3 regions of the Streptomyces sp. NBC_00370 genome follow, and region 2 is predicted to be linked to each of the others. Evidence: riboswitches for the same ligand, from Rfam matches in the RefSeq annotation. Region 2 holds a riboswitch; each other region holds the start of a gene.
What was found. A riboswitch is a leader RNA that binds a small molecule or an ion and turns the genes downstream of it on or off. The one in region 2 is predicted to bind cobalamin.
Positions count from the first base shown of each region.

Region 1: linked by a shared signal. The riboswitch ahead of OHS57_RS25705 (ribonucleoside-diphosphate reductase subunit alpha) and the one ahead of OHS57_RS14095 (ABC transporter substrate-binding protein) in region 2 are both predicted to bind cobalamin.
Region 3: linked by a shared signal. The riboswitch ahead of metE (5-methyltetrahydropteroyltriglutamate--homocysteine S-methyltransferase) and the one ahead of OHS57_RS14095 (ABC transporter substrate-binding protein) in region 2 are both predicted to bind cobalamin.

Region 1 is NZ_CP107968.1:5,733,537-5,743,246, reverse strand. Features, by position in the region: gene OHS57_RS25720 (GntR family transcriptional regulator) at 196-960, shown strand; gene OHS57_RS25715 (DUF3311 domain-containing protein) at 1,078-1,332, shown strand; gene mctP (monocarboxylate uptake permease MctP) at 1,329-2,960, shown strand; cobalamin riboswitch at 3,147-3,271, shown strand; gene OHS57_RS25705 (ribonucleoside-diphosphate reductase subunit alpha) at 3,409-5,799, shown strand; gene OHS57_RS25700 (ribonucleotide-diphosphate reductase subunit beta) at 5,799-6,851, shown strand; gene OHS57_RS25695 (class I SAM-dependent methyltransferase) at 6,870-7,472, opposite strand; gene OHS57_RS25690 (helix-turn-helix domain-containing protein) at 7,605-8,204, shown strand; gene OHS57_RS25685 (ribosomal maturation YjgA family protein) at 8,246-8,632, shown strand; gene OHS57_RS25680 (hypothetical protein) at 8,614-8,802, opposite strand; gene OHS57_RS25675 (GlxA family transcriptional regulator) at 8,885-9,710, shown strand, end outside.
Region 2 is NZ_CP107968.1:3,182,544-3,192,253, forward strand. Features, by position in the region: gene OHS57_RS14070 (PLP-dependent cysteine synthase family protein) at 1-385, opposite strand, end outside; gene OHS57_RS14075 (MoaD/ThiS family protein) at 385-687, opposite strand; gene OHS57_RS14080 (putative leader peptide) at 832-951, opposite strand; gene OHS57_RS14085 (ABC transporter ATP-binding protein) at 1,053-1,820, opposite strand; gene OHS57_RS14090 (iron ABC transporter permease) at 1,817-2,869, opposite strand; gene OHS57_RS14095 (ABC transporter substrate-binding protein) at 2,907-3,908, opposite strand; cobalamin riboswitch at 3,951-4,103, opposite strand; gene OHS57_RS14100 (Mov34/MPN/PAD-1 family protein) at 4,075-4,488, opposite strand; gene OHS57_RS14105 (amino acid permease) at 4,533-5,966, opposite strand; gene OHS57_RS14110 (DUF2017 domain-containing protein) at 6,048-6,626, opposite strand; gene clpS (ATP-dependent Clp protease adapter ClpS) at 6,626-6,931, opposite strand; gene OHS57_RS14120 (nicotinate phosphoribosyltransferase) at 7,084-8,412, shown strand; gene OHS57_RS14125 (isochorismatase family protein) at 8,615-9,217, shown strand; gene OHS57_RS14130 (hypothetical protein) at 9,270-9,599, opposite strand.
Region 3 is NZ_CP107968.1:7,720,348-7,730,057, forward strand. Features, by position in the region: gene OHS57_RS34215 (family 2B encapsulin nanocompartment shell protein) at 1-301, opposite strand, end outside; gene OHS57_RS34220 (alpha/beta fold hydrolase) at 550-1,311, opposite strand; gene OHS57_RS34225 (MFS transporter) at 1,345-2,562, opposite strand; gene OHS57_RS34230 (DeoR/GlpR family DNA-binding transcription regulator) at 2,637-3,392, shown strand; gene qcrB (cytochrome bc1 complex cytochrome b subunit) at 3,548-5,107, shown strand; cobalamin riboswitch at 5,204-5,423, shown strand; gene metE (5-methyltetrahydropteroyltriglutamate--homocysteine S-methyltransferase) at 5,586-7,910, shown strand; gene OHS57_RS34245 (LamG-like jellyroll fold domain-containing protein) at 8,113-9,710, shown strand, end outside.

The DNA.
Region 1 (9,710 bases), 2.6 Mb from region 2:
GTTTAGACCAGTACGGGGAGCTTGGCCTAGACCTTTGGGGGTGTCAAGGGTGTATAAGAAGGGCAGTGACGTCCGTTATCGGACCGACACCTGAGAGGCAGGCCCACGTCTTGTGACCGGACCGTGCCACCATGTGAGCCGCGACAGACGGAGGAGCCGGTGACGGCAGCAGCGCAGCAGTCGGGAAGGCAGGGCATGGCCACGGACGGGGGCGGCACGGAGACCGAGGGACCGGCGGCGACCCGCACGGCGCGCGTGCCCAAGTACTACCGCCTCAAGCGGCACTTGCTGGACATGACAGAGACTCTACCGCCAGGGACCCCGGTTCCGCCGGAACGCACGCTCGCCGCCGAGTTCGACACCTCGCGTACGACCGTGCGGCAGGCGCTCCAGGAGCTGGTGGTCGAGGGCAGGCTCGAACGCATCCAGGGCAAGGGCACGTTCGTCGCCAAGCCGAAGGTGTCGCAGGCCCTGCAACTCACCTCGTACACCGAGGACATGCGGGCCCAGGGCCTCGAACCGACCTCGCAGCTGCTGGACATCGGCTATGTCACCGCCGACGACACCCTGGCCGGGCTGCTCGACATCACCGCGGGCGGCCGGGTGCTGCGGATCGAGCGGCTGCGGCTGGCGAGCGGTGAGCCGATGGCGATCGAGACCACGCATCTGTCGGCCAAGCGCTTTCCCGCGCTGCGCCGCTCGCTGGTCAAATATACGTCTCTCTATACGGCGTTGGCCGAGGTGTACGGGGTCCATCTGGCCGAGGCCGAGGAGACCATCGAGACCTCGCTGGCCACCCCGCGCGAGGCCGGACTGCTCGGCACGGACGTGGGCCTGCCGATGCTGATGCTCTCGCGGCACTCGGTCGACGCGGACAACGAACCGGTCGAATGGGTGCGTTCGGTGTACCGCGGCGACCGGTACAAGTTCGTCGCGCGGCTCAAACGACCCGCCCATTGAGCGGTTTAGCCGCACCGTTGTCGTTCCGAGACGGCGGCGGGGGTGACGGCGGTCGGCCTCCTCCCCTAGATTGCCTGCGCATTACAACAGGTGATCAGTGAGGGGACGGTACGCCGAATGCTGGACAACCCGGAAGAAAAACCGCCCACGGTGACACCGCTGCGGGTGGTGATCGGCGTCTGTCTGCTGGCACCGTTCGTGGCGATGCTCTGGGTCGGGTCGTACGCGAAGGTCGACCCGGCGTTCATCGGCATCCCCTTCTTCTACTGGTACCAGCTGCTGTGGGTCTTCATCTCGACCGCGCTGACCATGACCGCCTACAAGCTGTGGCAGCGTGACCAGCGCGCCCGCAAGGGAGGTGCGTCGCGATGAAGGACGGTGTGAACGGCGTCGCGCTCGGCGTCTTCATCTTCTTCTTCCTGGCCGTCACGGCCATGGGGTTCCTGGCGGCGCGCTGGCGCAGGGCGGAGAACCAGCACAGCCTCGACGAATGGGGCCTGGGCGGCCGGTCGTTCGGCACCTGGGTGACCTGGTTCCTGCTCGGCGGTGACCTCTACACGGCGTACACCTTCGTGGCCGTGCCGGCCGCGATCTACGCGGCGGGCGCCTCGGGCTTCTTCGCCGTCCCGTACACGATCCTGGTCTACCCGCTGATCTTCACCTTCCTGCCCAGGCTCTGGTCGGTGTCGCACAAGCACGGGTACGTGACGACGTCGGACTTCGTCAGGGGGCGCTTCGGGTCGAAGTCCCTGTCGCTGGCCGTCGCCGTGACCGGCATCCTCGCGACGATGCCGTACATCGCGCTCCAGCTGGTCGGTATCCAGTCGGTGCTCGACGTGATGGGCATCGGCGGCAGCAACGACACCAACTGGTTCGTCAAGGACCTGCCGCTGTTCATCGCGTTCGCCGTGCTCGCCGCCTACACGTACTCGTCGGGGCTGCGGGCGCCCGCGCTGATCGCGTTCGTCAAGGACGGTCTGATCTACATCGTCATTCTCGTGGCGATCATCTACATCCCGATCAGGCTCGGCGGCTTCGACGACATCTTCGCCAAGGCGGGCGACGCCTTCGCGAAGGTCAATCCGGCCACCGGCAAACCGCGCGGCGCGCTGGCGCCGCCCGAGGCCGGCCAGTGGGGGTACGCGACGCTGGCGCTCGGCTCGGCGCTCGCGCTCTTCATGTATCCGCACTCCATCACGGCGACGCTCTCCAGCCGCAGCCGTGACGTGATCCGGCGCAACACCGCGATCCTGCCGCTGTATTCACTGATGCTGGGGCTGCTGGCGCTGCTCGGCTTCATGGCGATCGCCGCCGGGATCAAGGTCGACAACGGCCAGTTGGCGATCCCGCAGCTCTTCGAGAACATGTTCCCCGACTGGTTCGCCGGCGTCGCCTTCGCCGCGATCGGTATCGGCGCGCTGGTGCCGGCCGCGATCATGTCGATCGCCGCGGCGAACCTCTTCACCCGCAACATCTACAAGGACTTCATCAAGCCGGACGCGACCCCGGCGCAGGAGACCAAGGTCTCCAAGCTGGTGTCCCTGCTGGTGAAGGTGGGCGCGCTGGTCTTCGTCCTCGGGATGGACCCGACCGTCGCGATCAACTTCCAGCTGCTGGGCGGCATCTGGATCCTGCAGACCCTGCCGGCCCTGGTCGGCGGCCTGTTCACCCGCTGGTTCCACCGCTGGGCGCTGCTGGCGGGCTGGGCGGTCGGCATGGTCTACGGGACGCTCGCCGCGTACGGCGTCGCGAGCCCGACCCAGAAGCACTTCGGCGGCTCGTCGAAGGAGATCCCGGGGCTCGGCGAGATCGGCTACATCGGCCTCACCGCGTTCGTGCTGAACGTGGTGGTGACGGTGGTCCTCACCCTGATCCTGCGCGCGGTCAAGGCACCGGACGGCATCGACGAGACGACGGCGTCCGACTACACGGCGGACGCGGGCGACCCGGACGTCAAGGCCGAACTCCCCCTGACAACACCGGCCGAACCGGCTCACTGACCCACCGAGAAAACCGTCACGGGAACGGGCCGCCGGCACCGCCGGCGGCCCGTCGCGCGTATCAGCGCACCCATTCCTTGAGCTGCTCGGTATCCAGCGTGATGCCGAGATGAATCCCGTAGCGGGCAGACGAAACTCGATGCGACACAAGATGTGGGGGGTGACTCCCGAGACGCCCACCAGATGTATGCTCGTCTCGCTGTCGACACAGGGGAATCCGGTGCGAATCCGGAACTGTCCCGCAACGGTGTGCTGTGGTGCGCTTTGTCGTACCCGCGAGTCCGAAGACCTGCCGACGGTGCGTCCGGTTCGACCGAGCCGGGCGCCGAGACGTCCCGGGCCCCGCGGTAGGGCCGGCGGACACGGCGGTGCGCCCTGCCCTGGGTGCGGTCCGTCGTATGCCTGCCTCCTGCCCGCCGGACCCGATCCGAGCGAGGGAGAGCATCACGTGACCATCGCGCCAGACCGTCCGGCCACGCACACCGCCGCTTCAGGCGAGGCACTGCTGCGTACGCTGACGGACCTCACCGCCGATCTGCCCGACACCGACCCGGGCAAGGTCGCAGCGGCGGCGCTCCGGGGGCGTAACGCCGGATCGGACGCTGCGGGCCTGCGCGAGCTGGCCACCGAGGCCGCCGCCGGGCTGATCTCCGAGGACCCCGCGTACTCCCGGCTCGCCGCCCGGCTGCTGACCCGTTCCATCGCCGACGAGGCCGCCGGCCAGGGCGCGGTGTCGTTCTCCGCCTCGGTCGGCGTCGGACACACCGAGGGGCTGATCGCCGACGCCACCGCCCGCTTCGTGGCGCTGCACGCCGACCGGCTCGACGAGCTCGTGGACCCGGCGGCCGACGACCGGTTCGGCTACTTCGGTCTGCGCACGCTCTACAGCCGTTATCTGCTGCGCCACCCGATCACCCGTCAGGTCATCGAGCGCCCGCAGTACTTCATGCTGCGCGTGGCGTGCGGGCTCGCCGAGGACGACAGCCCGGCCGCGCTGGAGGACGTCGCCGCGCTCTACCGGCTGATGAGCCGGCTGGACTATCTGCCGTCGTCGCCGACCCTGTTCAACTCGGGCACCCGGCACCCGCAGATGTCCTCCTGCTATCTGCTGGACTCCCCCGCCGACGAACTCGACTCGATCTACGACCGCTACCACCAGGTGGCCCGGCTCTCGAAGCACGCGGGCGGCATCGGCATCCCGTTCTCCCGTATCCGCTCCCGGGGTTCGCTGATCCGCGGCACCAACGGGCACTCCAACGGCATCGTGCCGTTCCTGCGCACGCTCGACTCCTCGGTCGCCGCCGTGAACCAGGGCGGCAGGCGCAAGGGCGCCGCCGCCGTCTACCTGGAGACCTGGCACGCCGACCTGGAGGAGTTCCTGGAGCTGCGGGACAACACCGGTGAGGAGGCGCGCCGTACGCACAACCTCAACCTGGCGCACTGGATCCCCGACGAGTTCATGCGGCGCGTCGAGGCGGACACCGACTGGTCGTTGTTCTCGCCGTCCGACGTGCCGGAGCTGGTCGACCTGTGGGGCGACGCGTTCGACACGGCGTACCGCGCGGCGGAGGCGGCGGGCCTCGCGATCAGGACGATCCCGGCCCGTGACCTGTACGGCAGGATGATGCGCACCCTCGCCCAGACCGGCAACGGCTGGATGACCTTCAAGGACGCGTCGAACCGTACGGCCAACCAGACGGCGGAGCCCGGCCGCACGGTCCACTCCTCCAACCTCTGCACGGAGATCCTGGAGGTCACGGACGACGGCGAGACGGCCGTCTGCAACCTCGGCTCGGTCAACCTGGCCGCTTTCGTGCTGGATTCGGGCGAGATCGACTGGGCGCGGCTGGACACGACGGTCCACACCGCCGTCACCTTCCTCGACCGGGTCGTGGACATCAACTTCTACCCGACCGAGCAGGCGGGCCGCTCCAACGCCAAGTGGCGCCCGGTCGGCCTCGGCGTGATGGGCCTGCAGGACGTCTTCTTCAAGAAGGGCCTGCCCTTCGACTCCGCCGAGGCCGCCGCGCTCTCCACGAAGATCGCCGAGCGGGTCATGCTCGCCGCGTACGAGGCGTCCTGCGGGCTCGCCGAGCGGTACGCCCCGCTGCCCGCCTGGGAGCAGACGCGTACGGCGCGCGGGGTGCTGCACCCCGACCACTACGGCGTGGAGCTGAACTGGCCCGAGCGGTGGGACGCCCTGCGCGCCCGGGTCGCCAGGAGCGGTATGCGCAACTCGCTGCTGCTCGCCATCGCGCCGACCGCGACCATCGCCTCGATCGCCGGGGTCTACGAGTGCATCGAGCCGCAGGTCTCGAACCTCTTCAAGCGCGAGACGCTGTCGGGTGAGTTCCTTCAGGTCAACTCGTACCTGGTGGCGGAGTTGAAGCGGCTCGGCGTCTGGGACGCAAGGAGCCGTGAGGCGCTGCGCGAGTCGAGCGGCTCGGTGGCGGGCTTCAGTTGGCTGCCCGCCGAGGTGCGCGAGCTGTACCGCACGGCGTGGGAGATCCCGCAGCGCGGTCTGATCGACATGGCGGCGGCGCGTACCCCGTTCCTCGACCAGAGCCAGTCGCTGAACCTGTTCCTGGAGACGCCGACCATCGGGAAGCTCAGCTCGATGTACGCGTACGCCTGGAAGAAGGGCCTCAAGACCACGTACTACCTGCGCTCGCGCCCGGCGACCCGGATCGCCCGCGCGGCCGGCGCCGACGTACCGGCGGCGCGCGTCGCCCCCGGCCCCGGCCCCGGCCCCGTGCCCGTGCCCGTACCGATGGCGCCCGACGCGGACGCCGTCGCCTGCTCCCTGGAAAACCCCGAGTCCTGCGAGGCCTGCCAGTAATGACGACCGAGACCGAACCGACCGAGACCACCGAACCGACCGAGACCGTCGTGAAGAACCTGCTCGACCCGGGGTTCGAACTGACGCTGCGGCCGATGCGCTACCCGGACTTCTACGACCGCTACCGCGACGCGATCAAGAACACCTGGACCGTGGAGGAGGTCGACCTCCACTCCGACGTCGCCGACCTCGCCAAGCTCTCCCCCGGCGAGCAGCACATGATCGGCCGGCTGATCGCGTTCTTCGCGACGGGCGACTCGATCGTCTCGAACAACCTGGTCCTGACGCTGTACAAGCACATCAACTCGCCCGAGGCGCGGCTGTACCTGTCCCGCCAGCTCTTCGAGGAGGCCGTGCACGTCCAGTTCTATCTGACGCTGCTCGACACCTACCTCCCCGATCCGGCGGACCGGGCCGCCGCGTTCGACGCGGTGGAGAGCATCCCCTCGATCCGCGAGAAGGCGCAGTTCTGCTTCCGCTGGATGGACTCGGTCGAGACGATCGACCGCCTGGAGACCAAGGCGGACCGGCGGCGCTTCCTGCTGAACCTGATCTGCTTCGCGGCCTGCATCGAGGGCCTGTTCTTCTACGGGGCCTTCGCGTACGTCTACTGGTTCCGCTCGCGCGGCCTGCTGCACGGTCTCGCCACGGGCACCAACTGGGTCTTCCGCGACGAGACGATGCACATGAACTTCGCGTTCGAGGTCGTGGACACCGTCCGCAAGGAGGAGCCCGACCTCTTCGACGACGAACTCCGGCAGCAGGTCACGGACATGCTCAAGGAGGCGGTCGAGGCGGAGCTGCAGTTCGGCCGCGACCTGTGCGGTGACGGGCTGCCCGGCATGAACACCGAGTCGATGCGCGAATACCTCCAGTGCGTCGCCGACCAGCGGCTGCGCCGCCTGGGCCTCGCCCCGGTGTACGGCTCGGAGAACCCGTTCTCGTACATGGAGCTGCAGGGCGTCCAGGAGCTGACCAACTTCTTCGAACGCCGCCCGTCCGCCTACCAGGTGGCGGTGGAGGGTTCGGTCAGCCTGGACGACGACTTCTGAGCCGCGGCAAGGGACCGCTCACGGCCGGCGCAGCGCCCGCAGGACGGTGTCGTGGGTGTGGTGGGTGCCGGCCGGGGGCGGGACGGCGCGCGGACGGGTCTCGTCGACCAGGACGTCCCAGCCGGGGCCGAGGAGCGGCGGGACGTCGCCGGGCTGGTAGTAGTCGGCGGGGTCGAAGTCGTCGCCCTCCCGGTGGGTCAGGTCGGCGAGGTCATGGCTGACGAAGAGCAGGGTGCCGCCGGGGGCGACGGCGGCCAGGAGGTCGCGCAGCGCCGCGTGGTCCGGCGTGCGGCGCAGCGGGAAGTACTGGACGGACACCAGGTCGAAGGCGTCCGCCGGGGGCGGTGTGGTGCTGAGGTCGGCGCGTCTCCAGGTCACCCGGTCCTCGACGTCGGTGCCCGCCGCCGCCGCGCGCCGCAGGGCGGTCTCGGCGATGTCGACCCCGGTGACCTGCCAGCCGCGCCGGGCCAGCCAGAGCGCGTCGGCGCCTTCGCCGCACCCGGCGTCGAGCGCCCGGCCGGGCGGCAGTTCCGCGGTCTCGGCGACGAGCACCCCGTTGGGGTTGCCGCTGAACAGCTGCTCGCGGCTGCGGTACATGTCGTTCCAGCCCTGGGCATCCATGGGGGTCGGCCTTTCGTCGCTTCGGGACGGCTGCGTCCTGACTGTGCGGTGACTGCGACGCAACGATGCGCTCGGAACGGCATTCGGGCAAAGCTCTTTGCGGAAATGGCAAAACACGGGCACCGTGGTTGCATGAGCGACGAATTCGGCGCGGTGCTGGCGGCGGTCGGGCCCCGGCTGCGCGCCTTGCGCACGCGGCGCGGCGTCACCCTGACCGCACTGTCGGAGATCACCGGCATCCCGGTCAGCACGCTCTCCCGGCTGGAGTCCGGCCACCGCAAGCCGGGCCTCGAACTCCTGCTGCCGCTGGCGAGGGCCTATCAGGTGCCGGTCGACGAGCTGATCGGCGCTCCGGCCGATCTTGATCCGCGGGTGTACCCGCGGCCCTTCACCCGGTACGGCATGACCGTCGTACCGCTGACCCGCAAACCCGGCGGCCCGCAGGCGTTCAAGCACATCATGCCGGCCGGTCTGACCGACGGCCGCGAACCCGATCCGCGCTCGCACGAGGGCTACCACTGGCTGTACGTCCTGCGCGGGCGGCTGCGCGTCGTCCTCGGCGACGAGGACTTCATCCTCACGGAGGGTGAGGCCGCGGAGTTCGACACGCATCTGCCGCACTGGTTCGGCAATGCCGACGAACACGCGGTGGAGTTCCTCAGCATCCTGGGCCCCCAGGGCGAACGCGTCCACATCAGGGCCAGCTACCGGCCCGGCGAGCCGCAAACGTGAGGCGCCGGGTGCGGCCAGGGACGCTCAGGGGGACGTGTCTCGTGGCCGGGGTCTGCGCGGTGCTGACCGTGGCGGCCGGGCTGGGGGTGCGGAGCGTGGGGTCCGGCGACGCCGCCAAGTACACGGGGGACGCGCTCTACACCGTGCTTGTGCAGGCGCTGGTGGTGGTCGTCGCTCCCCGCGTCAGGCCGCTGACGGCCGCGTTGGTCGCTCTCGCGGTCAGTTGTGGTGTCGAGTTGCTGCAACTGACCGACGTACCTGCCGAGTTGGCCGCGCGCAGTGAGATCGCGCGGCTCGTCCTCGGCTCCACGTTCAACGCGCCCGATCTGTTCTGGTACGGGGTCGGCGCGGCGGCCGGGTGGGCGGTGCACGCCGCGCTCGGCCGGCGCCCGGACCGGAACCGCGACACTCAGTTGGTGCGCGAGTAGTCGTCGCGGTTCGGGCTGCGGCGCTCGTGCAGCTCGCGCAGCTCGTGGTCGATGCGGGCCAGCCGGACCCGGCGGTCGGTCGCGCGGTCCTTGACGTGCCAGTACAGCGGGGGCAGCGCGAGGAGGACGAAGAGGGCGATCAGGGCGAGAATGGTGAGGAAGGTGTCCATGTCTTCACTGTCGTCGCTCGGCCCCAGGAAAAGCAGTGGCAGGACTGTCATCAAGCATCGAATTGCTGCCACACTTGGTGCCATGCTGAAAAACGTGGCGACGGTCCTCCTCGACGGCGTTCATCCCTTCGAACTCGGCGTGATCTGCGAGGTGTTCGGCCTCGACCGGAGTGACGAAGGCCTGCCGGTGTACGACTTCGGCGTGGTGTCCGCCGAAGGTCCCGTGCTGCGCACCCACGCCGGGTTCACCCTCGGCGACCTGTACGGCCTGGACCGGCTGGAGGAGGCCGATCTGATCGCCGTACCGGCCGGTGCCTCGTACGCCGTGCGCGACTACCCGCAGGAACTGCTCGACGCGCTGCGCCGCGCCGTCGACCGCGGCGCCTGGGTGCTCAGCGTGTGCTCGGGCGTGTTCGTACTGGGCGCCGCCGGGCTGCTCGACGGGCGGCGGTGCGTCAGCCACTGGAGCCACACCGAACTGCTGTCCCGGACGTTTCCGCAGGCCAAGGTCGAGCAGGACGGGCTGTACGTGGAGGACGGCCGCGTCATCACCTCGGCCGGCACAGCGGCCGGGATCGACGCGTGTCTGCATCTGCTGCGGCTGGAGCACGGCCCGGAGATCGCCAACGCCGTCGCCCGCCGCATGGTCGTCCCGCCGCACCGCGACGGCGGCCAGGCGCAGTTCGTGGAGCGACCGCTGCCCAGGGACCGCTGCGACACGGTCGCCGACGTGCTCGGCTGGATGGAGCGGCATCTGGACAGCGAGATGACCGTCGAGCAGCTGGCCGAGCAGGCGCATATGTCGCCGCGCACCTTCGCCCGCCGCTTCCAGCAGGAGACGGGGACGACGCCCTATCGCTGGCTGCTGCGTCAACGGGTGTTGTTCGCCCAGGAGTTGCTGGAGGCGA
Region 2 (9,710 bases):
TGGCCACGCGCACCGCCGTGTTGGAGCCGCCCGCCGCCGGTGAGAAGACGATCTCGGCGCCCCACATGGCGAGCAGGTCGCGCCGCTCCTGGGAGGTGTTCTCCGGCATGACGCAGACGATGCGGTAGCCCTTGAGCTTGGCCGCCATGGCGAGCGAGATGCCGGTGTTCCCGCTGGTCGGCTCCAGGATCGTGCAGCCCGGGGTGAGCCTGCCGTCCTTCTCGGCCTGTTCGACCATGTGGAGCGCGGGCCGGTCCTTGACGGAGCCGGTCGGATTGCGGTCCTCCAGCTTGGCCCAGATCCGCACGTCGTCCGAGGGCGACAGCCGCGGCAGCCGCACCAGGGGTGTGTTGCCGACGGCGGCCAGCGGGGTGTCGTACCGCATCAGACCGCGTGCGCTTCGAGGGCGCCGCCGGCCACGGCGGGCAGGATCGTCACGCTGTCGCCGTCGGAGACGGGGGTGGAGACGCCGTCGAGGAAGCGGACGTCCTCGTCGTTCAGGTAGACGTTCACGAAGCGGCGGAGCTGGTTGTCGGCGGCAGGGTCGATGAGGCGGCCGCGGATGCCGGCGTGGCGGGTGTCGAGATCGGCGAACAGCTCGGCGAGGGTGGCGCCGCTGCCCTGGACGGCCTTGGCTCCGTCGGTGTAGGTGCGGAGGATGGTCGGGATGCGGACCTCGATGGCCATGGCGTTCGGCTCCTGTCAGGGGGACGGTGCACTGTCCGGGAAGGGTGGCGCGCGGCTCGGGCCCCCGCGCGCGGGGGTGGGGCGAGTTCGGGGTGGTGCGGGTGCGGCTGGTGCCTGGAGCGGCGGGAAGCCGGGCGGGGCCGGTCAGCCGGCGGTCGCGCCGCCGGGACAGATGGCGCTGGCGAGGCGGCACAGGTCGACGTGCAGCCGCGCCACGAGCAGCGGTGTGCTCGGCGTCTTGTCGCTCACGTCCTGGGGAACCATGAGGTCATCGTATCGATTCCCGGTTCGCATCCAGGTAAGCGATCTCGACTGGTGGACGAGGCACGTTCGCCAGTTGGACGGATTGCTGGAAGCTGTCCCGGTTACGGCAGATATGTGACGGTCGGCGCGCCGGTCGTGGGGTGGGTGCTGACCTCGGCCGACACCTCGTAGACGGCGGCCAGCAGCCCGGGGGTGAGGACGTCGCGGGGTGTGCCGGACGCCACGACGCGGCCCGCCTGGAGGACGTAGAGCCGGTCGCAGTAGTACGCGGCGAGGTTCAGGTCGTGCAGGGCGAGCAGGTTGGTGGTCCCCGACCGGCTGATCAGCGTGAGGATGTCGAGCTGGTAGCGGATGTCGAGGTGGTTGGTCGGCTCGTCCAGCACGAGCAGGGCCGGCTGCTGGACCAGGGCGCGGGCGACGAGCGCGCGCTGGCGTTCGCCGCCGGACAGGGACGGGAAGGTGCGGTCGGCGAGCGGGCGGATGCCGACCCGGTCGAGCGCCGCGTCGGCCAGGGCGGCGTCCGCCGCGTTGTCCGCCTCCCAGAAGCGCTTGTGCGGGGAGCGGCCCATGGCGACGACTTCACGGACGGTGAGTTCGAAGTCGGTCTGTCCGTCCTGCGGGACGGTCGCGAGCCGCTGGGCGCGGGCCTTGTGGGTCATGGTGTGCAGATCGGCGCCGTCGAGAAGGGCGTGTCCCGCGGTGGGCCGCAACGTGCCGTAGACGCAGCGCAGGAGGGTGGTCTTGCCGCTCCCGTTGGGCCCGACGAGCCCGATCGTCTCGCCGGGGGCCGCCGTCAGGTCGACGGCATGGACGAGTTCACGGCCGTCCACGGAGTAGGACAGCCCTTCCACCCGCAGCTCGGCGCTCATGCGGGGGCTCCTTCGGGACGGCGGCGCATCAGCCACAGGAAGAACGGGCCGCCGATGAGCGCGGTGAGGACACCGACGGGGACGTCCTGCGGCGCTGCGACGGTACGGGCGGCGAGGTCGGCGACGACCAGCACCACGGCCCCGCCGAGCGCGGCGACCGGCAGCAGGCCGCGGTGTCCGGCGCCGACGACCGCGCGGGCCGCGTGCGGTACGAGCAGTCCGATGAAGCCGACGGCGCCGCTCGCCGCGACCATGACGCCGGTCACGAGCGAGGCGACGACGAAGACGGCCGCCCGGAACGCCCCGGCGTTCAGACCGAGCACGCTCGCGCCCTCCTCCCCCACCAGCAGCAGGTCGAGGGGCCGGGCCAGGGTCATCAGCAGCGCCGTCCCGGCGAGCAGGACGACGCCGGGCAGGACGAGCGTGCCCCAGCGGGCGCTGCCCAGACCGCCGAGTGTCCAGTACAGGGCCTCCTGGAACTGCTCGGGCCGGGCGGCGACGACCAGCAGGAGGGTGGTGAGCGCGGAGAGGATGTACGAGACGGTCACCCCGGCCAGGACGAGCCTGCCGCCGGTCATGGCGCCGCCCCTGCGGGCGAGGCTGTAGACGAGGGCGAGGGCGACGAGCGAGCCGGCGAAGGCGGCGGCCGGCATGGCGACGGTGGTGGTCACTCCCCCGCCGATGCCGAGGACGAGCACGGCCACGGCGCCGGTCGACGCGCCGGAGGAGATGCCGAGCAGGAACGGGTCGGCGAGCTTGTTGCGCACCAGCGCCTGGAGGACCGTCCCGACGACGGCGAGCCCCGCGCCGACGATCGCGCCGAGCAGCACCCTGGGCAGCCGTACGTCGAGGACGATGGTCCGGTACGGGCTCGGTGCGGCCCGCCCGGTGAGGGCGGCGACGACCTCGCCGGGCCCGATCCGTACGGAGCCGAGCGCGAGCCCGGCGACGACGGCGACGGCGAGCGCGGCGACGAGACAGCCGAGCACGAGCGGGTAGCGCAGCCGCCCGTGCCCTCGCGGGCCGGGCGTGACCGGTGCGCCCGATATGCCGGACGGGCCTGGCGGGGTGGTGCGGGGCACGGCGCTACTTCACAGTTCCGGGGTGGAGCTGGGCCGCGAGTTTCGCGACGGCGTCGGGGGCGCGTACGCCGAGGACGACGCTGGACAGCGGCATCACGGCGAACCGCTTGTTCTTGATCGCGGGTACGTCGGCGAGCACCGGGTCGTCGGTGAGCCGCTTCTCCTTCTGGGCGACCGTCGTCGAGCCGTAGTCGTAGATGACGACGGCCTGCGGCTTGCGGGCGACCACCTGTTCCCAGGTGGCGTCGCCGAACGACTTGTCCAGGTCGGCGAAGACGTTGGCGCCGCCCGCGCGGGTGATGAGTTCGTTGCCGATGCCGGCGCCGCCCGCGGTGAAGGCGGTCTTGTCGCCGCTGTCGTAGACGAAGACGGAGACGGGCTTGACGCCCTTGAGCTTGGCGGCCGTCCCCGCGACGGTGGCGCGGGCCCGCGCGATCCACTTGTCCGCGCGGTCGGGGACGCCGAAGGTCCGGCCGACCTCCCGTACCTCCTGGTAGACGTCGTCCATGGTGACGGCGCCCTTGGTGCAGCTCTCGATGTTGAGCCGGGTGTCGATGCCCGCGCCCTTCAGGTCGTCGCGCGCGCGGCCGTCCTTGGCGTCGAAGGCGCTGGCGTAGCCGCCGTAGACGAAGTCGGGATCGGCGGCGAGCAGCTTCTCCTTGGAGGGGTACTCCTTGGCGAGCACCGGCACGCTCTTGTACGCGGCGGCGTAGGCGGGCGAGATCGTGTCGTCCAGGTAGGCGGTGCCGACCAGGGATTTTCGCAGGCCGAGCGCGAGCATGACCTCGGTGGCGTGCTGGTTCATGGTGACGACGCGCCGGGGCGGTGCCTGGTAGGTCGTCTTCACACCGCAGTTGGTGACGGTGTAGGGGAAGCCGGGGGCGGCTGCCTTCGCGGCGCTCGCCGCCGGCTTGTCCGTCGAGCCGCACGCGGCGACCGGTACCAGCAGGGCGGGGAGCGCGGCGGCTATGAGCGCGCGGCGGAGCGTGGGCGGGACTGACGGCATGGCTGAGCACTCCTCCGGGGGGATTTCCGCGTCCCCTGGCTGGTGGAAGAAGGGCGGCAGGTCAGTTCCTGGCTGCCAAGCGGATTCGCTTGGTCACAGTGGCGGGACCGCGCCGGACTCGCACCGGCTTCCTGGCTCCTGCCGCCTCGGGTAGGGGGTCAGTCTCTCAGACGACCGTGACGTCCTCTTCGGTGACCTTGCCGTCCACGATCCGGTAGGAGCGGAACTGGAACGGGCCGAGACCGTCGCTGTCGGCGGTCGAGACCAGCACGTAGTGCGCCTCGGGCTCGTTGGCGTAGCTGATGTCCGTACGGGACGGGTACGCCTCGGTCGCGGTGTGCGAGTGGTAGACGATCACCGGGGTCTCGTCGCGGTCGTCCAGGTCGCGGTAGAGCTTCAGCAGGTCCGCCGAGTCGAATTCGTAGAAGGTGGGCGAGCGTGCCGCGTTGAGCATGGGGACGAACCGCTCGGGCCGGTCGGAGCCCTCGGGTCCCGCGACCACGCCGCAGGCTTCGTCGGGATGATCGCGGCGTGCGTGCGCGACGATCTGGTCGTACAGAGCCTGGGTGATGGTCAGCATGAGTGAAATATAGGACGGCCGAGGGCCGGGCCACCGGGTAGGCCCTACTCGACGGGTGCGTAGGCGCCCGCCTCTTCCCCGGTGGTGACGGTGCGGCGCTTGAGCAGCTGCCAGCCGCCCACCAGACCCACGGCCCACAGGGCGCCCACGTACAGGCAGACGCGCGCTTCGTGGTCGTAGGCGATCAGGCAGGTGACGAAGGCGAGGAAGGCGAGGGCGACCCAGCTCAGCACCGCGCCGCCGGGGGCCGGGAACGCGGAGGCGGGCAGCCGGCCCGCTTCGACGGCGCGGCGGTAGCGGATGTGGCTGGCGAGGATCATCATCCAGGTCCAGATGCCGGCGGCGGTGCCCACCGACGTCACGTACCCGAACGCCTTCTCGGGGACGAGGTAGTTGAGGATGACGCCGATGCCCATCAGGGCGACGGAGACGCTGATGCCGAAGGCGGGGGTGCGGCGCGAGTTGAGTCTGCCGAACGCCTTGGGCGCCTCGCTGTTGACGGCGAGCGCGCGCAGCATCCGGCCCGTCGAGTACATGCCGGAGTTGCAGGACGACAGGGCCGCCGTGAGGACGACGAAGTTGACGATGCCGGCGGCGAGCGGGATGCCGATCTTCTCGAAGGCGTAGACGAAGGGGCTGACGCCGGCGGAGAACTCGGTCCAGCGGACCACGGCGAGCAGGACGGTCAGCGAGCCGACGTAGAAGATGATGATCCGCCAGGGCAGCGTGTTGATGGCCTTGGGGAGGGTCTTCTCCGGGTTCTGCGATTCGCCTGCCGTGACGCCGACGACCTCGACGGCGAGGTAGGCGAACATCACGCCTTGCAGGGTCATCAGGCTGGAGCCGATGCCGTGCGGGAAGACCCCGCCCTGCGAGACGAGATTGCCGGGGGCCGCGGTGGCACCGGCGTCGGAGAAGCCGAGGGTGAGGACGCCGAGCCCGATGACGATCATGCCGATGATGGCGGTGACCTTGATCATCGAGAACCAGAACTCGACCTCGCCGAAGATCTTCACCGAGATCAGATTCACCCCGAAGAGCACCAGCAGGAAGACGAGCGAGCTGACCCACTGCGGGATCTGCGGGAACCAGAAGTGGATGTAGATCGCGGCGGCCGTCAGCTCGGCCATGCCGGTGACCACCCACATCAGCCAGTACGTCCAGGCGGTGGCGTAGCCGAAGAACGGGCCGAGGAACTCGCGCGCGTACTCGGCGAACGAGCCGGACACCGGGCGGTAGAGCAGCAGTTCGCCCAGCGCCCGCATGATGAAGAAGATGACGACGCCGGCGAGGGCGTACATCAGGATGATGCTCGGCCCCGCCTTGGCGATGTTGGCGCCCGCGCCCATGAACAGACCGACGCCGATCGCGCCGCCGATCGCGATCATCTGGATCTGCCGGCTGCCGAGCCCGCGTGCGTAGCCCTCGTCGTCCTCGCCCGGCCGGCCGGTCTCGTCGCTCTCGACGGGTGTGGTCATCGTGGAGTGCCCTTTCGCCGTGCGGTCAGCACTCAGGACCTATCATGGCGAAGGGTTCATTTCGGGCAACCGCGCGGCCCGTCAGGGCATCATCGTCTCCACGAGCGTCTCCTGGAGCGCGCCGAGCCACAGATACGCCATGACCATCGGCTTGCGCGGGTCGGAGTCGGGCAGCCGGTACAGCTCGCCGCCCTCGTCCTCGTCCGTGACGTCGAGCCGGGTGCCGATCGTCAGCCGCAGGTCGTTGAGGGCGCCGAGCCAGTGGGCGCACTCGTCGGGGGTCAGTTTCAGTACGGCGTCACCGGCGCCGGACGCGGTGAGCGCGTCCAGGGAGCGGACGACGGCGACCCCGTCGGCGCGCTTGCGGTCGCGCAGGTCGTTCTCCGTGAAGCGCCTGAACTCGGAGGAGAACTCCCGCAGTTCCTCGTCGTCGTCCCCGTAGGCGTCGGGAAACAGCCGGGCCAGCGCCGGGTCGGCGGGCGGTTCGCTGGGGCCTTCGGTGAACAGCGCGGCGAGCGGGTCCGTGCCCTCGGCCGGCTCGTCGGCGGGGCCGATCAGCTCCAGCAGCTGGACGGCGAGCGAGCGCAGGATGGAGATCTCGACCTCGTCGAGCGCGACGGCGGCGCCGCCGCCGGGTACGGCCTCGAAGTGCCCGGCCATCAGTCGCGGTCCTGCGTGAGGGTCGCCCACAGGCCGAAGCCGTGCATCGCCTGCACGTCGCGTTCCATCTCCTCGCGGCTGCCGCTGGACACGACGGCCCTGCCCTTGTGATGGACGTCGAGCATCAGCTTGTTCGCCTTGTCCTTGGAGTAGCCGAAGTAGGTCTGGAAGACGTACGCCACGTAACTCATGAGATTGACCGGGTCGTTGTGGACGATCGTCAGCCAGGGGACGTCCGGCTCCGGGACGACGGAGGTCTCCTGTGCGGATTCAGGGAGTTCGATCTCAGTCGGAGCAACACTCACGGTTCGGGACGACCTTCTTCTCTCGCCGGTCCTGCCGGATCTTCGCGGCGCCGCGGGCGCCCACAGGTCCATGCTGCCACCCAGGAGCCCCTGTCGCACAAACGGACCATCGAAATCGTCACTCTGACGAGTATTGGGGGTAGCATCAAAATATGAACACTCCGGACCTAGGGCTCCCGGTGGACGTGCCGTCGACCGCGCTCTTCACCGACCAGTACGAGCTGACGATGCTGCAGGCGGCACTGCGAGCGGGTACGGCCGACCGCCGCTCGGTCTTCGAGGCCTTCACCCGGCGGCTGCCCGAGGGGCGCCGCTACGGGGTCGTCGCGGGCACCGGCCGGGTCCTGGACGCCGTGGAGAACTTCCGGTTCGACGCGGACGTGCTGGGCTTCCTGCGGGAGCAGCGGATCGTCGACGAACCGACACTCGAATGGCTGGCCTCCTACCGCTTCAGCGGCGACATCTGGGGCTACCCGGAGGGCGAGGTGTACTTCCCCGGCTCGCCGATCCTGCGGGTCGAGGGTTCCTTCGCCGAGTGCGTCCTGCTGGAGACCGTGATCCTGTCGATCCTCAACCACGACTCGGCCATCGCCGCCGCGGCCTCCCGGATGTCGGCGGCGGCCGGCGGACGCGGGCTGATCGAGATGGGCGCCCGGCGTACGCACGAGCTGGCGGCCGTCGCCGCCTCGCGCGCCGCGTACGTGGGCGGCTTCGACACCACGTCCGACCTCGCCGCGGGCTTCCGCTACGGCATCCCCACCGTCGGCACGAGCGCGCACGCCTTCACCCTGCTGCACGACAGCGAGCGCGACGCGTTCCAGGCGCAGGTCGACTCGCTCGGCCGTGGCACGACGCTGCTGGTCGACACGTACGACGTGACCGAGGCGGTGCGGACGGCCGTCGAGATCGCCGGGCCCGAACTGGGCGCGGTACGGATCGACTCGGGCGACCTGCTGCTGGTCGCGCACCGGGTGCGCCAGCAGCTGGACGAGCTGGGCGCCGTCAACACCAAGATCGTGGTCACCTCCGACCTGGACGAGTACGCCATCGCCTCACTGGCGGCGGCCCCGGTCGACGCGTACGGCGTCGGTACGCAGCTGGTCACCGGCAGCGGGCAGCCCACCTGCTCGATGGTCTACAAGATCGTCGCCCGCGCGCAGTCCGCCGACCCGAAGGCGCCGCTGCAGCCCGTGGCGAAGAAGTCCACCGGCGGGAAGACCTCGATCGGCGGGCGCAAGTGGGCGGCGCGCCGGCTGGACGCCGAGGGGTACGCGGAGGCGGAGGTCCTCGGCACCGGCCCTGTCCCCGCCGACCTGCTGGACAGGCAGCTGCTGGTCGAGCTGGTCAAGGGCGGCGAAGTCGTCGCGCGCGAGCCGCTGGACGCGGTGCGCGAGCGGCACATCGCGGCCCGCGCGGGACTGCCGATGTCGGCGATCCAGCTCTCCAGGGGCGAGCCGGTCATCCCGACGGAATACATCTGACGAGCGCATATGCCCGAGGTGGGTGACCGGCCGTGTCTGAGCACAATACGTACGATGTGCGCCGGTTGCGGCATGGGCACCCGCTTCCGGGGCAGGCATCGAGACGTTGAAGAGAGGTCGATCCCCCTCCCGCAAGGCGGTCGCGAACTCTAGGCTCGAAACCACCGGTCAAGGCCGAACCCCACGTGAGGACATTTCCGCCATGCATCGCGCACTGATCGTCGTCGACGTGCAGAACGACTTCTGCGAGGGCGGCAGCCTCGCGGTGGCCGGGGGCGCCGATGTCGCCGCCGCGGTCACCGACCTGATAGGTCAGTCGACGGCCGGCTACCGCCATGTGGTGGCCACCCGCGACCACCACATCAACCCCGGCAACCACTTCGCCAAGCCCCCGGCCACGCCGGACTACGTCCACACCTGGCCGGTCCACTGCGTGGCCGGCACGGAGGGCGTGGGCTTCCATCCCAACTTCGCCCCGGCCGTCGCGTCCGGCGCGATCGACGCGGTCTTCGACAAGGGCGCGTACTCGGCCGCGTACAGCGGCTTCGAGGGCGCCGACGAGAACGGTCTGGGCCTGGCGGAGTGGCTGCGGTCGCACCATGTCACGGCGGTCGACGTGGTCGGCATCGCGACGGATCACTGCGTACGGGCCACGGCACTGGACGCGGCCCGCGAGGGCTTCGGTACGCATGTGCTGCTGGACCTGACGGCGGGTGTCGCCGAGGCGACGACCGAGCGCGCCCTTGAGGAGCTGGCCGAGGCCGGTGTCGAACTGAGCGGCAAGCCGGTGGTCCGCCCGGCCTAGGGGCGCCCCGCCCAGGTCGCTCCGCCGCCGCCGGGGGCCTTGTCGGTGGGTCTCAGTGGCCTGCCCTGGCCACGGCCGCCCGGGGCCGCAGCAGGGCCCGTATCGGCTGCCACAGCTCCTCCTGGCACTCCGGGGTGCCCCGCCACAGCAGGCCGTCCGGATGGTGCAGGACGGCCGTGATCTCGTCCAGCGTCGGTGGCTCCGCGTTACCGCGCAGATACACCGCGCGCAAGCCGAGATTCCGCAGCCTGGTCAGGGCGCGGGCGCGATTTCCGGCATGGACGAGCACCCGTACGGTGCCGCCATCGGCCGCGGGTCTCGGCAGGGTCAGTGCCACCACCACGCTGCCGTTCGGAAGCTTGCTGAAGCCTCCACCTGCCATGGTTTTCCTCTCCCCCGGGAGGCGCCGTGAGACGCCGTGTCAATAAGAGATCCGTAGACGCACCTAAACACGAACGGCCGCCGCCCGCTAGAGGGCGACGGCCGATCATGC
Region 3 (9,710 bases), 4.5 Mb from region 2:
CCTCGAAGCCGCGCAGCGGAGCCAGTTCGCACAGCTCACGGGGGATCACGCGGACATTCCCGCCGTCCTGGACGAACTCGATCCGACCGTCGCCGACGGTGTAGTTCAGCCGGCGGTTCACCCGGTAGGCGCCGCCCTTGGTCTCCACCCAGGGGAGCATCCGCAGCAGCCAGCGGGAGGTGATCTCCTGCATCTGCGGGGCGGACTTGGTCGTCGTGGCGAGATTGCGCGCGGCGGCGGTGCCCAGGCTGGACTGCGGAGGCGACTCCGCCGGGGCTTCCGGACTGGTCTCTACGGTCATCGGGCGACTGCTCCTTTACGGCGGCGGTGATGGGCGTGCGCGCGCCAGGCGAGAAAAGAGGAGATAGGAGGAGTTATCGGGAGGCAGAGGGTGAATCGTTGGCAATCCGTCCAGACACCAAGGAACCGTAACGGGGCGTGTGCCCAACTCGCCCGGGATCCCGGTTGAGTTACTTCGATGCGGCGATCTCGCCACGCATCAGGTTTATCGCCGTGACCGGCGGTATACGGACTGGGTGAGCCCGGCCCTCACCGGTGGTCGGTGAGGAAATCCACGATCGAAGCGGTGAACTCCGGTGCCGCGACGGCCGTCCCGTGGTTTCCCGGCACCACGGCGCGCGTGCCGTAGGGCAGCGCCTCTGCCAGTGCGTCCGCCGAGTCGGCCCGCTCGTCCTCGCTGCCCACCATCACAAGGGTCGGTACCTGAACGCTGCCGAGCAGTTCCACCGGCGTGGCGACGATCGAATCCAGCACATGTACGAGCGCGACCGGGTCCCCGCCGCCCGCCAGGAGCCGTTGCGCCGCCCGCTCCTCCCGCGAACCCGGCGTGAAGGACGCCGATCCTGCGTAGACCTGCCGCATGAACGAGCCCGCACCGCCGCCGAAGCCGAGCACCTGCCGCAGCCCCTGCCCCGCGGCCACCGCCCGCCCGGGTGTGGCGCCGCGCACCAGCATCCGCACCACGATGCGCGCCCCCAGCGAGTAGCCGCCGAGGTCGTAGTCGTCCAGCCCCAGGTGGTCGAGGAGCGCGAAGGCGTCGTCGGTCAGTACGTCGGCGGGATACGCCTCGGCCTCCTGGGGCTTCGCGCTCGCGCCGTGGCCGCGGAAGTCCGGCAGGATCACGCGGTAGCCGTGCGCCGCGATCGTCTCGGCCTGACCGTGCCGCAGCCACAGCGTCGCGTCCGTGGAGATGCCGTGCAGCAGGACCAGCGGCCTGCCCTCGCCCAGTTCCCGGTAGCCGAGGCGGACACCGTCACGGGCGGGGAAGAAGGACACGGCGGGGCTCGGCATGGGGCCGAGCATATCCAGGGTTTTTCGTGTGGATCAGACCTCCTGGGACGCCTTCGTGTTGGCGACCGGGGTCTTCTCCCCCTCGGCCGGCGCCGACGGCTTCGCGTGCAGGATCCTGGCCGTGAAGCCGGCCAGTACGCAGAAGGCCACGGGCAGGAAGAACGTGACGTTGAGCGGTACGAACGCGGTCAGCGGCCCGATCACGGCAGGTCCCGCGAGCATGCCCAGGTAGCCGAGACCCGCCACACGCGACACGTTGGTTCCGGCCGCCTCCGGGTCGGTGTGGCCTGCGGCGCTGAAGAGCTGCGGGATGCAGCCCGACAGACCGGCACCGAAGAGGGCCCAGCCGACCAGCGCCGGGGGGACGGCAGGGGACAGCGCGGCCAGGGTCAGGCCGACGGCGGCCAGGGCCGAGCCCCAGCGCAGCACGGCGACCGGTCCGACCCGCGCGGCCACCCGGTCGGTGACCAGGCGGCCGACGGTCATGGCGGTGGCGAAGGCCCCGTAGGCGAAGGCGGCGGTGGCAGCGGGTGCGTCGAGCACGTCATGCAGCTGGAGCGTGCTCCAGTCGTTGGCCACGCCCTCGCAGAGCATCAGCATGAAGGCGAGCACGGCCAGGATCCAGATGCGCCGGGGTGTCCTGCGCTTGCCCGCCGAGGCTGCCGGGCGGGCGCCGTCCTCATGGAGAACGGGCTCGGGCCGCAGCAGTGCGGGGGCGACGAGACCGGCCGTGACGATGCCCAGCAGCGCCATGATGCCGAGCGTCGTCGCGGCGCTCCAGCCCGCCCGCAGGGTGAGCGCGCCGACGAGCGCGGCGAGCACGCCGCCGATGGAGAACAGCGCGTGGAAGGCGGACATGATGGGCCGCGCGTAGCCGCGCTCGACGCGTACCGCGTGCGCGTTCATGCTCACGTCCAGACAGCCGTTGCCGAAGCCCAGCACCACCAGGGCGCCGCCCAGCGTCCAGGCGTTGGTGGCCAGACCGGGCAGCACCAGCGCCGCACTGCACACGGCCGCGCTCACGGGGACGACCTTCCGGGCGCCGAACCGGTCGGTCAGTGGCCCCACCAGCTGCATACCCGCGAAGGCGCTGCCGCCGAGCAGCAGCAGGAGCCAGCCGAGCAACGCGTGGCTGACGCCGGTCCGCTGCTCGACGGTGGGGATGTGGACGATCCAGATCCCCATGATGAACCCGTTGAGAACGAAGTAGGCGAACGTGGCCAGTCGGCCGGCGCGAAGTGATCTGTCCATGGTTACGAACATAACGAACATGGAAAGTGTTCACAAGATTGCGTTTCAAACGCATCCGATGTTCAATGTGGGATATGAGCACAGACCGACTGAGGCAGATCAGCGACGCGGTGCGCGAGACCGGCCGACGCAGCGTCGCCGAGCTGGCCGAGCTCACCGGCGCCTCAGAGATGACCGTCCGCCGTGATCTGGAGGTGCTGGCCGACCAGGGGGTCCTGGAGCGCTACCGCGGCGGCGCGCGAAGCCTGCTGCTGCGCGGCGAGGAGCCGCCCTTCGCGCTCAGGACCCAGGAAGGCCTTGAGGCGAAACAGCTCATCGCCGCCGAGGTCGCCACCATGATCGCGGAGGGTGAGTCGGTCGTCATCGACAGCGGCACCACCTGTCTGGAAGTGGCCCGCGCGCTTCAGCACCGACGGCTGACCGTCATGCCGTTGTCCCTGCACGCGGCCAACGAACTCACCAGCGGCACACAGTTGACGCTGCTGCTGCCCGGCGGTCAGCCGCGCCCCGGCGAACTGGCCCTGACCGGACCGCTGGCCGAGGCGTCGCTCGCCGCCCTGCGCTTCGACACCGCCGTCATCGGCTGCTGCGGCCTGACCGTGGCCGACGGCCTGACCGCGTACGATCTCGCCGACGCGACGATCAAGCGCGCCGCGATCACCTCGGCCCGCCGGGTCATCGCCGTGGCCGAGGCCGCCAAACTCTCCCGTACGGCCCTGGCGTTCGTCGCCCCGGCCGCCGCGCTGCACGCCGTGGTGACCGAGCGGTCCGCCCCGCAGGACGAGATCGACGGGCTGACCGCGGCCGGGGTCACCGTACGGAAGGTGTGACTCCTGGCTGACCCCGCTGCGATCGCACCCTACGTCGCGGCCAACGACCGTGTGTCCTGCGCCACATCAGGCCCTGTCGGTGTCACAACCGCGCCCCCCGCGCCGTCATGTGTCCGGACGGAACTGTCCATCCTGGCCGTTTCTGGGGGACACGGATGAGCACGACACGACAGGCACCCGCGGGTGAGCGCATGGCCGACTGGGCGGACGGCCGGCTCGGCATCTACGGCCTGGGCAGGACCTATTTGCGCAAGGTCTTCCCGGACCACTGGTCCTTCATGCTGGGCGAGATCTGCCTCTACAGCTTCATCATCCTCGTCCTCACGGGCGTCTACCTGACTCTCTTCTTCCACCCGTCGATGAACGAGGTGGTGTACCACGGGAGTTACGCCCCGCTGAACGGCATCAGGATGTCGGAGGCGTACGCCTCCACGCTGGACATCAGCTTCGACGTGCGCGGCGGACTGCTGATCCGGCAGATCCACCACTGGGCCGCACTCGTCTTCCTCGCCGCGCTGCTCGTGCACATGATGCGGCACTTCTTCACCGGCTCGTTCCGCAAGCCCCGCGAGATCAACTGGCTGTTCGGCTGGCTGATGCTGATCATCGGGCTCTTCGAGGGGCTGACCGGCTACTCGCTGCCGGACGACCTGCTGTCCGGTACGGGGATGCGCTTCGTGGACGGCGCCGTCCTCTCCACGCCCGTCGTCGGCACGTACCTGTCGATGTTCCTGTTCGGCGGGGAGTTCCCGGGACACGACATCGTGTCGCGCTTCTACTCCGTGCATGTGCTGCTGTTCCCGGGGATCATCGCCGCGCTCGTCGTCGTCCATCTGATCCTCGTCGTCTACCACAAGCACACCCAATTCCCGGGCCCCGGACGGACGGAGAAGAACGTCGTGGGGGCGCCGCTGATGCCGGTGTACATGGCGAAGGCCGGCGGCTTCTTCTTCCTGGTCTTCGGGACGATCGCGGTGATCGCGGCGGTCGCGGCGATCAACCCCGTCTGGTCGTACGGCCCTTACCGCCCCGACCAGGTGTCGACCGGTGCCCAGCCCGACTGGTACCTCGGCTTCTCCGAGGGACTGATCCGCATCATGCCGGGCTGGGAGATCAACGCCTGGGGTCACACACTCGTCCTCGGTGTGTTCGTGCCGCTGATGGTCTTCCCGCTGATGCTGGTCTTCATCGGGGCCTATCCGTTCGTCGAGGCATGGATAACCGGCGACCGCCGCGAACACCATCTGCTGGACCGGCCGCGCGACCGGCCGGTCCGTACGGCCATCGGCGCCGCGTGGATCAGTGAGTACCTGGTCCTGCTGGTCGGAGGCGGGAACGACCTGTGGGCGACCCACTTCCATCTGTCCATCAACGCCATCACCTGGACCGTGCGGGTCGCGTTCTTCGTGATGCCGGTGATCGTCTTCGTCGTGACCCGACGCGTCTGTCTGGGACTGCGGCGGCGCGACCGGGAGAAGGTGCTGCACGGCAGGGAGACCGGCATCGTCAAGCGGCTGCCGCACGGCGAGTTCGTCGAGGTGCACGAGCGGCTCTCGCCGGCCGAACTGTTCACCCTGACGCAGGGCGAACAGCCGCAGCCGCTCCAGCTCGGCCCCGCGACGGACAGCAACGGCGTGACCCGCAGAACCGGCCTGGCCCAGCGGGTGCGCGTACGGCTGTCACGGGCCTTCTACGACGAGAAGTCGCGGGTGTGACGGGCGGTGGCCGGCGTGCGCCGAGCGGCGCGCACCCAGGTGTCCGACGTGGTCCCGGATTGCGGGCGAGGGTGCGCGCGGGCCGTTCTTCCCTCTAGGCTGGTCCGTGCGACTGGTGAGCCCTGTCCGCCAGAGAGGGCTTCGTAAGAGGGAACCCGGTGAGAATCCGGGACTGCCCCGCAGCGGTGAGTGGGAACGACCGCCGTCATACGCACTGGACCCGGCCGGGTCTGGGAAGCGACGGCCATTAGGTGTCCCGTGACCTTCACGAGACGAGCCCACGAGTCCGAAGACCTGCCCGTTGCCCGTGCGCGACCGATCGCGCGCGGACATCCCGGTGACCTCGTGGGCGGGTCGGCGTACACATCGAGCGGCATACGCGGCGGCACAGCCTCGCGGGCGGCCCGGTTGGTCCGTCCCTTCGCGTCCGCGGTCCCGTCCCCGGGATACCAGGACACATCTCGCGAAGGAGAGTTCCGTGACAGCGAAGCCCGCAGCCGCGGCAGCACGAGCCACCGTCCACGGCTACCCCCGCCAGGGTCAGAACCGTGAACTGAAAAAGGCCGTCGAGGGGTACTGGAAGGGCCGAGTCACCGCCGACGCCCTCCGGGAGACCGCGGCAGGCCTGCGCCGTTCGAACTGGCAGCAGCTGGCCGAGGCCGGCATCGAGGAGGTGCCGTCCGGTGACTTCTCGTACTACGACCATGTTCTGGACACCAGCGTCATGGTCGGCGCTGTCCCCGAGCGGCACCGCGCGGCGGTCGGCGCCGACGCGCTCGACGGGTATTTCGCGATGGCCCGGGGCAATCAGGACATCGCCCCGCTCGAAATGACCAAGTGGTTCGACACGAACTACCACTACCTCGTGCCGGAGCTGGGCCCGGACACCGTCTTCACCGCCGACTCCGGCAAGCAGGTCACCGAGCTGAAGGAGGCTGTCGCGCTCGGGCACACCGCGCGGCCGGTCCTCGTCGGCCCGGTCACGTACCTGCTGCTCGCCAAGCCCGCGCCCGGCGTCGCGGCCGACTTCGAGCCGCTGACCCTGCTGGACCGGCTGCTGCCGGTGTACGCCGAGGTGCTGGCCGATCTGCGGGCGGCCGGCGCCCAGTGGGTGCAGCTCGACGAGCCCGCGCTGGTGCAGGACCGCACCCCCGCCGAACTGAACGCCGCCGCCCGCGCCTACCGCGACCTGGGCGGCGCGGCCGACCGGCCGAAGCTGCTCGTCGCCTCGTACTTCGGGCGGCTCGGCGAGGCGCTGGCCGTCCTGGCCAAGGCGCCGGTCGAAGGCCTCGCCCTCGACTTCACCGAGTCGGGCGCCGCCAACCTCGAAGACCTCGCAGCGGCCGGCGGACTGCCCGGCAAGCGGCTGGTCGCCGGCGTCGTCAACGGCCGCAACATCTGGATCAACGACTACGAGAATTCACTGGCCACGCTGGGCACCCTCCTCGGTCTCGCGGACCGGGTCGACGTCTCGTCGTCCTGCTCGCTCCTGCACGTACCGCTGGACGCAGACGCCGAGCGCGACATCGATCCGCAGATCGCCCGCTGGCTCGCGTTCGCCCGGCAGAAGACGCAGGAGATCGCCGTCCTGGCGCGCGGTCTGGCACGGGGCACCGATGCCATCGCTGCCGAACTCGCCTCCAACCGCGCCGATCTGGCCTCCCGCGCCGGGTCGGAACTGACCAGCGACCCCGCGGTACGGGCCCGTACCGCGGCCATCACCGACGCCGACGGGCGGCGCTCGCAGCCGTACCCCGAGCGGACCCTCACCCAGCGCGCGCACCTCGGGCTCCCGCTGCTGCCGACCACGACCATCGGCTCGTTCCCGCAGACCGACGAACTGCGCACCGCCCGGGCCGACGTGCGGACCGGCCGGATCGACACCGCCGGGTACGAGGAGCGCATCAAGAACGAGATCAGGGACGTCCTGTCCTTCCAGGAGAAGGCCGGGATCGACGTCCTGGTGCACGGCGAGCCCGAACGCAACGACATGGTGCAGTACTTCGCCGAGCAGCTGACCGGCTATCTGGCGACGCAGCACGGCTGGGTGCAGTCCTACGGCACCCGGTACGTCCGGCCGCCGGTGCTGGCCGGCGACATCTCACGGCCCGAGCCGATGACGGTGCGCTGGACGACGTACGCGCAGTCCCTGACCGACCGCCCGGTCAAGGGCATGCTCACCGGACCCGTCACCATGCTGGCCTGGTCCTTCGTCCGCGACGACCAGCCGCTCGGCGACACCGCGCGCCAGGTCGCCCTCGCGCTGCGCGACGAAGTGAACGACCTTGAGGCGGCCGGTACTTCGGTCATCCAGGTCGACGAGCCTGCCCTGCGCGAAACGCTGCCGCTGCGTGCCGCCGACCACGCCGCCTACCTGGACTGGGCCACCGAGTCGTTCCGGCTCACCACCAGCGGTGTCGGCCCGGCCACCCAGATCCACACGCACATGTGCTACGCCGAGTTCGGCGACATCGTGCAGGCCATCGACGACCTCGACGCCGACGTCATCAGCCTGGAGGCCGCCCGCTCGCACATGCAGGTCGCCGGCGAACTCGCCGCACACGGCTACCCGCGTGAGGCGGGCCCCGGCGTGTACGACATCCACTCGCCGCGCGTGCCGAGCGCCGAAGAGGCGGCGGCCCTGCTGCGTAAGGGACTTGAGGCCATCCCGGCCGAGCGGCTGTGGGTCAACCCCGACTGCGGCCTGAAGACCCGCGGCTGGCCCGAGACCCGGGCCTCGCTGGAGAACCTGGTCGCGGCCGCCCGCGAGATCCGCGCCGAACTGGCCACCGAGGGCTCCTGACCGACGGAAGCGGTCCGGGGCGGACACCACGGGTGTCTGCCCCGGACCTGCCTGGTGCTGCCCGCGTGTCGGAGTCGCTGACCGCCGCGGTGTTGGGGGAGTGTTCGGCAGTCCGCAGCCGATGAGCAATCTTGCCGTTCCGACATGATCCGTACCGTGACGCCGTTCGAATCCCCCTTTCTCAACGTGCGGAGCGGAAATCATGGACGGCTCTCCTGCGGTCGGCAGCGGCGGCAAACCCGGACCGGTCGACAACCACGCGGACGACTGCGGTTGCCCCCGCACGGCCGATCTCGACGGCGACAGCATCGCCGCGGCGAGCCGGCGCACCTTCCTGCGGGGCGCGGGCGCGGTGGGGGCAGGCGCGGCTGCGGCCGGACTGCTGGGCGCCACACCGGCGTTGGCCGCCGCCGGTGCCGGCCGGCCGGACGAGGACCCGTACGGCCGGACGACGATGACCCCCGCACCGCGCGGCACGTGGCGGCCGGACCCGGAGAATCCGCGCTTCACGGTCGTCGTGATGCCCGACACGCAGTACATGTTCGACCAGGACCGCATCCACCCGGTCCCCGTCGAGGCGTCCTTCCGGTACGTCCTCGACCCCGAGCGCCGGGCCGGTGGCGACGACGAGAACATCGTCTTCCTCGCCCACCTCGGCGATGTGACCAACAACGGCCTCGCCGAGGAGTACTCAGCGGCGACCAAGGTCTTCGACATGCTCGACCGGGCCGGCGCCTCGTACGGGGTGCTGGCGGGCAACCACGACGTCTCGGCTGACGACCAGCGTGGCGCCACCCCGTACCTGGACAGCTTCGGCCCCGCGCGGGCGAGGAAGACGCCCGGCTACCACTCCTCCAGCCCCGACGGCTACAACACCTGCCACATCTTCCGGGCCGGCGGCCGGTCCTGGATGCTGCTCTCCCTCGACTGGCGGCTGTCGGAGAAGGGCTTCGCCTGGGCGAACAAGGTCATCGCCGACAACCCGACGCTGCCGGTCATCGTGACCACACACGAGATCGTGGACTCGGACGGGGAAGGCAACGCCTCGCTGTCCGAGTACGGCCGGCAGATGTGGGACAAGCTCATCAAGGACAACGACCAGGTCTTCCTCACCCTCAACGGGCACTTCTGGCCGCCCGGGAACACCGTGCTGAAGAACAGCGCCGGCCACGACGTGCACCTGCACATCACCAACTACCAGGACCGGTACTACGGCGGTGCAGGGATGATCCGTTCCTACCGCTTCGACCTCAACCGCGGTGTGATCGACATCGCCACCCTCTCGCCGTGGATACGCGAGCTGGCGGCGAAGGACGAGCTGAACGCCCTCGCCGCGCAGGAGATCGAACTGACCTCCAAGGTCGACCACTTCTCCATGGTGATCGACTTCGACGAGCGCTTCGCCGGCTTCGCGCCGGTACCGCCGCGTGCGCCGCGCCCGGCCCGGCGGATGCTGGTGCCCGGCACACTCGCCTACTGGCGGTTCGACGAGGGCGCGGCCGCCGGCAGCGACGTCGCGGGCGACACGAAGATCAAGGACCTGACGGGCCATGGCAACGACCTGGTGCTGCGCACCGTCCCCGGTTCCCCCGCACACAGTCTGACCTGGACCGACGACCACCACCCCGACCAGCCGGGACACGGCGCGCTGGTCTTCGCGGGACAGGGCAACCCGGTCAGCGGCGCGTATCTCCAGACCCTCGACCGCGCCCCGATCAACCGGGAGACCTTCCGGCACGGTTTCACCTTCGAGCTGTTCTTCAAGGTGCCCGCCGACTGGGACCCGAACCGCAACGGCTG